One region of the Promicromonospora sp. NPDC090134 genome, then DNA from elsewhere that is predicted to be linked to it. Evidence: riboswitches for the same ligand, from Rfam matches in the RefSeq annotation. Region 1 holds a riboswitch; each other region holds the start of a gene.
The links. Region 1 has a riboswitch for cyclic di-AMP ahead of ACIPN7_RS15380 (C40 family peptidase). Riboswitches for the same ligand answer to the same signal wherever they lie in the genome.
Positions count from the first base shown of each region.

Region 2: linked by a shared signal. The riboswitch ahead of ACIPN7_RS19675 (C40 family peptidase) and the one ahead of ACIPN7_RS15380 (C40 family peptidase) in region 1 are both predicted to bind cyclic di-AMP.
Region 3: linked by a shared signal. The riboswitch ahead of ACIPN7_RS07830 (C40 family peptidase) and the one ahead of ACIPN7_RS15380 (C40 family peptidase) in region 1 are both predicted to bind cyclic di-AMP.

Region 1 is NZ_JBIVCZ010000005.1:150,278-153,543, forward strand. Features, by position in the region: gene serC (phosphoserine transaminase) at 1-825, opposite strand, end outside; gene ACIPN7_RS15375 (iron dependent repressor, metal binding and dimerization domain protein) at 908-1,624, shown strand; cyclic di-AMP (ydaO/yuaA leader) riboswitch at 1,765-1,957, shown strand; gene ACIPN7_RS15380 (C40 family peptidase) at 1,960-2,754, shown strand; gene ACIPN7_RS15385 (universal stress protein) at 2,917-3,266, shown strand, end outside.
Region 2 is NZ_JBIVCZ010000007.1:173,872-177,137, reverse strand. Features, by position in the region: gene ACIPN7_RS19680 (phytoene desaturase family protein) at 1-1,014, opposite strand, end outside; cyclic di-AMP (ydaO/yuaA leader) riboswitch at 1,143-1,322, shown strand; gene ACIPN7_RS19675 (C40 family peptidase) at 1,323-2,207, shown strand; gene ACIPN7_RS19670 (NAD(P)-dependent oxidoreductase) at 2,317-3,266, shown strand, end outside.
Region 3 is NZ_JBIVCZ010000002.1:308,270-311,535, forward strand. Features, by position in the region: gene ACIPN7_RS07825 (FAD-binding oxidoreductase) at 1-814, shown strand, start outside; cyclic di-AMP (ydaO/yuaA leader) riboswitch at 1,009-1,177, shown strand; gene ACIPN7_RS07830 (C40 family peptidase) at 1,179-2,018, shown strand; gene ACIPN7_RS07835 (purine-cytosine permease family protein) at 2,111-3,266, shown strand, end outside.

The DNA.
Region 1 (3,266 bases):
CGCGCACCGCTCGGCCGACCACTTCAGGCCGCCCTGCTCCAGGAGCCACTCCACCTGGTCGGCCAGGAGCAGCAGCGTCGCGATGGCCGGCGTGTTCAGGGTCTGGTCCAGGCGCGAGTTCTGGATCGCGGTGGTAAGGGACAGGAACTCCGGCACCCAGCGGCCCGAGGCCTCGATCCGCGCGGCGCGCTCGACGGCCGCGGGGGAGAGGACCGCCAGCCACAGGCCGCCGTCGGCCGCGAACACCTTCTGCGGGGCGAAGTAGTAGGCATCGGTCTGGCGCAGGTCGACCGGCAGCGCGCCGGCGCCGGACGTCCCGTCGGTGAGCACGACGGCGCCGTCCGGCCCGGACGGGCGCAGCACCGGGGCCATCGCCCCCGTGGAGGTCTCGTTGTGCGGGGTGGCGTAGGTGTCGACGTCGTCGGCGGGCTCGAGGTGGGCGACCGTGCCCGGCTCCGCCTCGATCACCTGGGACGGCTCGAGGAAGGGTGCCCGCGACGTGGCGGTGGCGAACTTGGCGCCGAACTCGCCGAAGGACGCGTGCTGCGCCTTGCGCTCCACGAGGCACAGCGTGGCAACGTCCCAGAAGGCGGTGGAGCCGCCGTTGCCGAGGGCCACCTCGTACCCGTCGGGCGCGCCGAGCAGCTCCGTGACACCCTCGCGAATGCGGCGGACCACGTCCTTGACGGGCGCCTGGCGGTGCGAGGTACCGAGCACGTGGGCGTTCGCCACGAGATGATCGACCTGTCCCGGGCGCACCTTGGAGGGGCCTGAGCCGAAACGGCCGTCGGTGGGCAACAGGTGTGTCGGGATTGTCAGTGGCACAGAACTAGACTAGAACCTGGGCCGACGCCCGGGGCGCCGAGCCCAGGGCGACTGGACGGCTGCGCGCATGACGGGAGCTGACGTGACGGATCTGATCGACACCACCGAGATGTACCTCAAGACGATCTACGAGCTCGACGAGGAGGGCATCACCCCCCTGCGCGCGCGCATCGCGGAGCGCCTGGGGCACTCCGGACCGACGGTGTCGCAGACGGTCGCGCGCATGGAGCGCGACGGGCTCGTGATCGTGACCGGGGACCGCCACCTGGAGCTCACCGAGCTCGGGCACGACAAGGCGATGCGCGTCATGCGCAAGCACCGCCTCGCGGAGCGCCTGCTGACGGACGTGATCAAGCTCGACTGGGAGCACGTCCACGTCGAGGCCTGCCGCTGGGAGCACGTGATGAGCGACCTCGTGGAGAAGCGCCTCGTCGGCCTGCTCGACCACCCGCACCACGACCCGTACGGCAACCCGATCCCCGGCCTCTCGGAGCTCGGCGAGGCCTACACGGACGTGCCCTTCCTCAGCGGTGTGATCTCGCTGCCCTCCGCGTTCGAGGCGGCGGCCAAGAAGGGCGTGAAGGGCGAGCCGCTCGCGGCGTCCCTCACCCGGATCGCGGAGCCGCTGCAGACGGACGTCGAGCTGCTGGCCCGCCTGTCCGACGCCGGCCTCGTGCCCGGCTCGCGGATCACGGCCGAGCTCAGCGACGGGACCTACACGGTGACCGTCGACGGCGCCGGGACCGCGCTGGAGCTCGGCGAGGACCTGGCGCGCCACCTCTTCGTCGCGACCGCCTGAGGGTGTCCCAAACCATCCGCTTTGTCGGAAAGGTGAGGCCACGTTCCCGACACGCCATGACATTCGTTGCCGGAACGTGACATCGGGGGTGACGTCGGGTACGTTCGGACCGCTCCCGCGGAGTTTATTCCGAGGGAGTCTCCGGACGGACGCCGAACTCTGTCACCGGCCGGGGCCCCAAGACGACCGCATGACAGAGGCGGGGGACCCACCATCGGGCGCCAGGGTGCGTCCTCGGGGTGAAGCCGGGTAATCCTTCGGGAGTGCACGGCCGGGTGATTTCTCCCACCCGAACCCGACAGCTGACCTCGAAGGCGTACAAGGAGAGGTAATACGTGACCGCACGTACCACCCGCGCACGCCATCGTGCTGCGCGACGCCCCGTGACTCCGCTCACCGAGCTTGCTCAGAACGCCGCCGTCGGTCGTCGTACCGCGGTTGCCGCCGCAGGTGGCGCGCTCCTGGTCTCCACGTTCGGTGGCGCGATGGCAGCGCAGGCCGCTCCGATGGAGACCGGCCACGCCAAGATGAACTCGGTGGACCTCAACGCGCTGACGTCCCAGGCCCGTGAGTCCCTGTCGAACGCCCCTGTAGTGACCGTCGCGCCCGACGCCGAGCTGAGCGTCGAGAAGTCCGCCGTCTCGGTGGTCTCGGCCGCCGACAACGAGGACTACCAGGCCGAGCTGGCCGCCCAGGAAGCCGAGGAGGCCGCTGAGGCCGCCGCCGCCGAGGCAGCAGAGGCCGCGGCCACCGCCGTGTCGACCGCTTCCTCGTCCGTCGACATCCCCGCGTCGGCGATCGGCAACTCCGTGATCTCCATCGCCAGCCGCTACATCGGCGTCCCGTACGTCTCCGGTGGCTCCAGCCCGAGCGGCTTCGACTGCTCGGGCTTTACTTCTTACGTGTACGCGCAGCTCGGCATCTCGCTGCCGCACTCCTCGTCGGCGCAGGCCGGCTACGGCACCCAGGTGCCGGCGTCGCAGGCCCAGCCGGGCGACCTGATGTGGACCCCCGGTCACGTCTCGATCTACGCCGGTGGCAACACCATGATCGACGCGTCGAAGCCGGGCACCGTGGTCGACTTCCGCACCATCTGGCAGTCGAACCCCACGTTCATCCGCCTGGGCTGATCGCAGCCACGCAGTACCGCAGCAGAGCGCCTGTCCGGTAGTTCGGGGCAGGCGCTCTGCTTTGCCATTTTTCTGCCGTCTTTTTGCCTCCGGATACCCACGACGGGCGCCCCGCCGGTAGCGTTGGAGGGCAAAGATGCACTGCTGAGGAAAGGACTGGCGATGACACGATCCGAGGTCGTACTGGTCGGGGTGGACGGATCGGCCGCGAGTCTGCACGCGCTGGACTGGGCTACCGCCTACGCGCACCGCGTGGGCTGGGCGCTGCACATCGTGTGCAGCTACTCACTGCCGTCGTTCACCGCCGCGTCGCTCGACGGCGGGTACGCCGCCCTGGACGACACCACGATCCAGGAGGGCGCCAAGGCCGTCCTGGTCGAGGCGGAGAACCGCGTGGCCGACGCCGGGGTGCGCGCCACGACGGAGGTCGCGACCGGTGACGCCGCGGGTGTGCTCGTGGAGCTGTCCGCCGACTACGGGCTCGCCGTGGTCGGGACCCGGGGCCGGGGCGG
Region 2 (3,266 bases), on a different contig from region 1:
CACCTTGAGCTGGGCGCCCTCGGGACCCGGCCCGGCAGCCCCGGCCGGCCACGGCTCCGCGGAGGACGACCCGGAGGCCGCACCCCGGCCGGCCACGGCGAGCAGCCGCTCCAGCTCGGCCGGCGCGCACCCCGCGAGCACGTGCCCGGCGGTCACGCCCCTGGTGCGCCCGTCGGCGTCGGTCCAGGCCACCTCGGCCCCCACGGCCCCGGGGTCGACGGCGGTGACGGTCGCCGAGGTGACGATCGTGGCGCCGGCCGCCACCGCGGCGTCGCGCAAGGCGCCGGAGACGGCGCCCATGCCGCCCACCGGCACGTCCCAGTCCCCCGTCCCGTTGCCGATGACGTGGTACAGGAAGCAGCGGTTCTGCCGCAGGGACGGCTCGTCGACGTCGGCGAACGTGCCGATCAGGCCGTCGGTGGCAGCGACGCCCCGCACGACGTCGTCGGCGAAGGTGCGGCGTATTACCTCACCGAGGGGCTCCTCGAAGAGCGCGCGCCAGGCCTCCTCGCCCACGCCGTCGGCCACGAGGTGCCGCACGGCGGAGCGCGGGAGCAGGGGCTCGGTGAGCGTCGGGGCGAGGCGGCGGGCCACCTCGGCGGTCATCGCGTAGAACCGGCCCCACGCCTCGAAGTCGGCCTCGGAGCCGGTGAGGCGCCGGAACGAGGCGCGGGTGGCGGCGTCGTCCTGGGTGTCGACCAGCAGGCCGCCGTCGGCCACGGGGGTGTACGACGACCAGCGGCGCCGGACGAGACGGACCGGCAGGCCGAGCTCGTCGACGATCCGGCGCGGGAGGAGCGATACGAGGTAGGAGTAGCGCGACAGGCGGGCGTCCACACCGGGGAACGGCCGGGCCGAGACGGCGGCGCCGCCCACGTGGTCGGCGCGCTCCAGGACGAGGACCGAGCGCCCGCCGCGGGCCGCATAGGCCGCCGCGGTGAGGCCGTTGTGACCGCCGCCCACGACGACGACGTCGTACCGGGCGCGCAGGGGGTCGAGCAGGGAATCGGGCATGCACGCCATGGTGACACGCGGCACTCATTGCCAGGAACGTTCCATCACAAGACGGTATGTGACCCAATCGTGACATTTCCGCAACGGACGAGTACGGTCGATCTCGCCGCTCCAGCAACGGGGAGGTCCAGGCCCGGACGCCGAATCCTGTCACCGGTCCTGAGCAGCCAGAACGTGACAGGGGCGGGGGAACCAGGTAAGCCGGGCACGCGAGTGTCCTCGGGGTGAAGCCTCCTTGTGAGGCCGGGTGATCGCTCTCCCCATCCGAACCCGACAGCTCACCTCGTAGGCGTCCGAGGAGATCACTGGTGACCGTACTCACCGACCGCACCCACGACTGGGCGGACGACCAGGCAAACCGACCCAGCAACCGGGGGCGGCACCGCGCCGAGGGCCCCGCTCTCACCCCCTTCACCGCTCTGAGCCAGACAGCAGCCGAGAATGCCGCCCGTACCGGCGCCATCGCGGTCGTCACGTCCGGCATGCTCGCGTCGGTCTTCACCCAGACCGCCCACACCGCGCCTGCCGAGTCCCACACCCAGACCACGCTCGCCAACAAGACGTTCGACACCAAGACCCGTGCGGGTCTCGCCGAGAACCTCGTGACCAAGGTCGAGGTCGCCCGCGACGCCGACTTCCAGGCCGAGAAGGGTCGCGTCACCGTGACCCCGTACGCCGAGACCGAGGCCGGCATCGCCGAGGCCAAGGCGAAGGCTGAGGCGGAGGCTCGCGCCAAGGCCGAGGCGGAAGCCAAGGCGCAGGCAGAGGCGGAGGCGAAGGCCGCCGCCGAGGCCGCTGCGGCAGCCGCCGCCGAGGCCGAGGCCGCCGCGGCGGCAGCGTCCGAGTCCTCCGCGGACCTGGGGCAGCAGGCCGTCAACCTCGCCCTCGAGTACGTGGGCGTGCCCTACGTGTGGGGCGGAGCCTCCCCCAGCGGCTTCGACTGCTCCGGGCTCATCCAGTACGTCTACGCTCAGCTCGGGGTCAGCCTCCCGCACAGCTCGGCCTCGATGTCGACCGTCGGCTACCAGGTCTCCGCCGCGGAGGCCCAGCCGGGCGACATCGTCTGGACGTCCGGCCACGTCTCGCTCTACGCGGGCGACGGCATGGTCGTCGAGGCCCAGCAGGAGGGCGTTCCCGTGCACTACACGGAGATGTGGCAGACCAACCCGGTCTTCATCCGGGTGACGGGCTGACGCCTCCCGCATCACACGTCGGAGCGCCCGTCCGGCCGTCCCGAGGAACCTCCTCGGCGGGCCGGACGGGCGCTCTGCTTCGTGGCCCCGGTCGGGTAACGTCCCCGGCGTGAAGATCCTCGTACCGGACGTGCCCTTCGACCTCGACTTCCCGTCCCTGCTGCCCGACGGCGGAGCCTCCTTCGCGCCCGGCGGCACCGACACCGTCGCCACCTACGCGATGAACGAGCCGATCCCCGCCGAGCACACCGACGCCGAGCTGCTCGTCACCTGGTCCAGCCCGCCCAAGATCGTGGCCGACGCCGCCGAGCGGCTGACCGGCCTGCGCTGGGTGCAGACCCTGTCGGCGGGTCCGGACGTCGCGCTGCGCTCCGGGTTCGCCCCCGACGTCGTCATCTCCTCCGGGCAGTCCCTGCACGACGACACCGTGACCGAGCACGCGCTGGCCCTGATCCTGGCGTCGGTCCGCCGGATCGACGTGTCCCTGGCCGCGCAGCGGGAGCACCGCTGGGCCAAGGAGATCGCGTTCGCCCAGGCCGACGGCGTCACCGGCCTCGAGTACTCGCTCGACGGCGCGCGCGTGACGATCTGGGGCTTCGGGTCCATCGCCCTGCGCCTGGCGCCGCTGCTGACCGCGCTCGGCGCGCAGGTCACGGGCGTGGCCTCGCGGGCGGGCGAGCGCTCCGGCTACCCCGTGGTCGACGCCGGCGGCCTCGACGCGCTGCTGGCCGAGACCGACCTGCTCGTCTCGCTGCTGCCGGCCGTGCCCGCGACCCGGCACATCCTGGACGCCCGGCTGCTCGGCCTGCTGCCGCCGACCGCCCGCTTCGTCAACGTCGGCCGCGGCGCGACCGTGGACGAGGCCGCCCTGGAGGACGCCCTGCGCTCCGGCCGGCTCGCCGGCGCGGCGCTCGACGTCATGGAGACCGAGCCGCTGCCCGCCGACTCGCCGCTGTGGGACGTGCCGAACCTGATCCTCACGCCGCACGTCGCGGGCGGCCGGCCCCGCGGCGCGGCCCGGTTCCTGGCCGAACAGCTCACGGCCTGGCGCGCGGGCGA
Region 3 (3,266 bases), on a different contig from region 1:
CCTGTTCTGGGCGATCCGTGGCGGCGGCGGCAACTTCGGCGTCGTGACGTCGTTCGACTTCGCGGCGCACCGCACCACGCGCGTCTTCTTCGGCAAGGTCTCGTTCCCCGCGGCCGAGGCCGCGACCGTGCTCCAGGGCTGGGCGGACTACCTGCGCACCGCGCCGGAGGAGCTCACGTCCATCGCCAACCTCGCCAACCCGTTCGCAGGCGGGCCGGAGGCCCCGGTGGAGATCCACGTGGCCTTCGACGGCGACGACCCGGACGCCGCGGCCCGCGCGCTGGAGCCCCTCCGCGCGCTCGGGACGGTCGTCGCGGACGACGTCGAGCTGATGGCCTACGCGGACGTCCTGGTGGAGGGCGCGACGCCGCCGCCCGGCATCCACGTGGTGGCCCACGACGGCCTCGTGGACCGGGAGTCGGTCGCGGAGACCCTGCGGATCCTCACCGAGGCCGGCACGTCGCCGGGTGCGCCGTCGATCTCGATCCGGAGCCTCGGCGGCGCGATGTCCCGGGTGCCGGGCGATGCCACCGCCTACGCCCACCGGGGCGCGGAACTCATGGTCACGACCTTCGCCGGGGGCCCGGCACCCGTGATCGAGGCCGCGCGGCCGGTGCTGGACGGGCTCTGGGGCCGGCTCGCTCCGTATCTCAGCGGGGCGTACGCGAACTTCCTCACGACAGCGGATGAGACGGACGTCACAGACGTCTACCCGAAGTCGACCTACGAGCGGCTCGCGTCGGTCAAGCGGCGGTACGACCCGGACAACCTGTTCGCCCGCAACCACAATGTGCGACCTGGACAGATGTCCTAGTCGGGACCTTCGGCCCGGTGGGCGCCGTCCTCGATCCGGACGGCGCCCACCGCATTAGCGCAGGTCGGACATTCCGGTCAATAGCTCCAGCGCGGGCCGGGATGTCCGTAACGCGATCGTGACTTTCGCGCTGAGGCGGGCTACGGTCGGTCCCGCTCACGGGGAATTCCGTGGGCACTCGTGGTGGACGCCGAGCCCTGTCACCGCCGCGAGATCTGCTCTGAACAGATGACAGGGACGGGGGAACCAAGTACGTGGGCACCGCGAGGTGCCCTTGGGGTGAAGCCGCACCAGCACGACGCGGCCGGGTCATTCTCCGATCCGAATCCGACAGCTCACCTCGTAGGCGCCGGGAGAAAATGCTGTGACCACACGCATGCCCGGGCGCCATCGTGCTGCCCACCCACCCATCACCCCGCTGACACCCATCTCGCGCGCCGCTGCCCGCGGCATCTCCGCAACCGCCCGCCGTGGCGCGGTCGTCGCCGCCGGATCGGGTCTGCTCGTCTCGCTCCTCGCCATCCCGGCCAACGCCGCCCCGGCGAACGACCCCAGCACGAACACGGCCGAGCTCGAGGCCGTGCGTGACGTCGTCCAGGACGCCGCGCAGAAGCCGACCGACGTCGAGGTGGCCACCGCCGCCCTGACCACGGCGAAGGTGGACACCGCCCCCGCCGTGAAGGTCGCCGCCGACAGCGAGTTCGCGCTGGAGTCCGGCACCATCAAGGTGACGCCGGCCCCCGAGCCGGAGCCCGAGCCCGAGCCGGAGCCGGAGCCCGAGCCCGTCGTCGAGGCCGAGCCCGCCGCGGCCGAGCCTGCGGCGGCCCCCGCCGCCGAGGAGCCCGAGGAGAAGGCTGCCCCGGCCGCCACCTCCGGGTCCAAGATCGTCGACATCGCCATGCAGTACCTCGGCGTCCCCTACGTCTGGGCCGGTGCGACCCCCGCCGGGTTCGACTGCTCGGGCTTCACGTCCTACGTCTACGCCCAGGTCGGCATCACCCTGCCGCACTCCTCGGCGGAGCAGCGCTACTCCGGCACCGAGGTCTCGGTCGCCGACGCGCTGCCGGGCGACATCATCTGGTCCCCGGGCCACGTCGCCATCTACGCGGGCGACGGCATGCAGATCGAGGCGCCGGTCCCCGGACAGACCGTCCGGTACACCGAGATCTGGCAGGACAACCCGGTCTACCTCCGGATCGGCTGACACACCCGGGTCGGCTCCGTCCGACACCGGTTCACGAAGGGCCCGCACCAGGACGGTGCGGGCCCTTCGTGCGTCGTGGCAGGATCACCACCATGAGCAGCGCGCCCACGAGCGTCGAGACCAATGCCCTGAACACCATCGACGAGGCCGAACGGCGCGGTTCGCCGCGCAACCTGTTCTGGCCGTGGTTCGGGGCCAACGTCTCGGTGCTCGGGCTCGGGTACGGCTCCTACCTGTTGGGGTTCGCCGTGTCGTTCTGGCAGGCGGTCGTGGTCGGCACCATCGGCATCGTGGTGTCGTTCCTGTTCTGCGGGTTCATCTCCCTGGCCGGCAAGCGCGGGTCGGCGCCCACCATGGTGCTGTCCCGGGCCGCGTTCGGCGTGCGGGGCAACAAGCTGCCGTCGCTGCTGTCGTGGATCCTCACGGTCGGCTGGGAGACGGTGCTCGTCGCGCTGGCGACGCTCGCGACCTCGACCGTGCTCGGCACGCTCGGCTGGGGCGGCGGCACGGTCACCAAGGTCGTGGCCCTCGTGGTGGTGGCGGGCATCGTGGTGGTCGCGGGCGTCTTCGGGTTCGACCTCGTCATGCGGCTCCAGGTCGTCATCACGGTGCTGACCGCCGTGCTCACCGTCGTCTACATCGTGCTGGTGCTCGACCACATCGACTGGGCCACGGTCGCCGCCATCCCCGCCGGAGGCAGCCCGCAGGTGATCGGCGGGCTCGTGTTCATGATGACCGGCTTCGGGCTGGGCTGGGTCAACATGGCCGCCGACTACTCGCGCTACCTGCCGCGCTCCGCCTCGGGGCGCGGCATCGTCGGGTGGACCACGCTGGGCGCCTCGCTGGCCCCCGTCGTGCTGCTCGTGTTCGGCCTGCTGCTCGCCGGCTCCGACCCCGTGCTCAACGAGGCGATCGGCGCCGACCCGATCGGGGCGCTGTCCACGATCCTGCCCACCTGGTTCCTCATCCCGTTCATCGTGGTCGCCCTCGCCGGGCTGATCGGCGGCGCCGCCCTCGACATCTACTCCTCCGGGCTCGCGCTGCTCTCCCTGGGGCTGCCCGCGCCGCGCTGGGTGGCCGCCGCGATCGACGGCGCCCTCATGGTCGTCGGCGCGATCTACGTCGTCTTCGTCGCCGACTCCTTCATCGGCCCCTTCCAGGGCTTCCTCATCACCCTCGGCGTGCCGGTCGCCGCGTGGTGCGGCGTGCTGCTCGCCGACATCCTGCTGCGCCGCCGTGACTACGCCG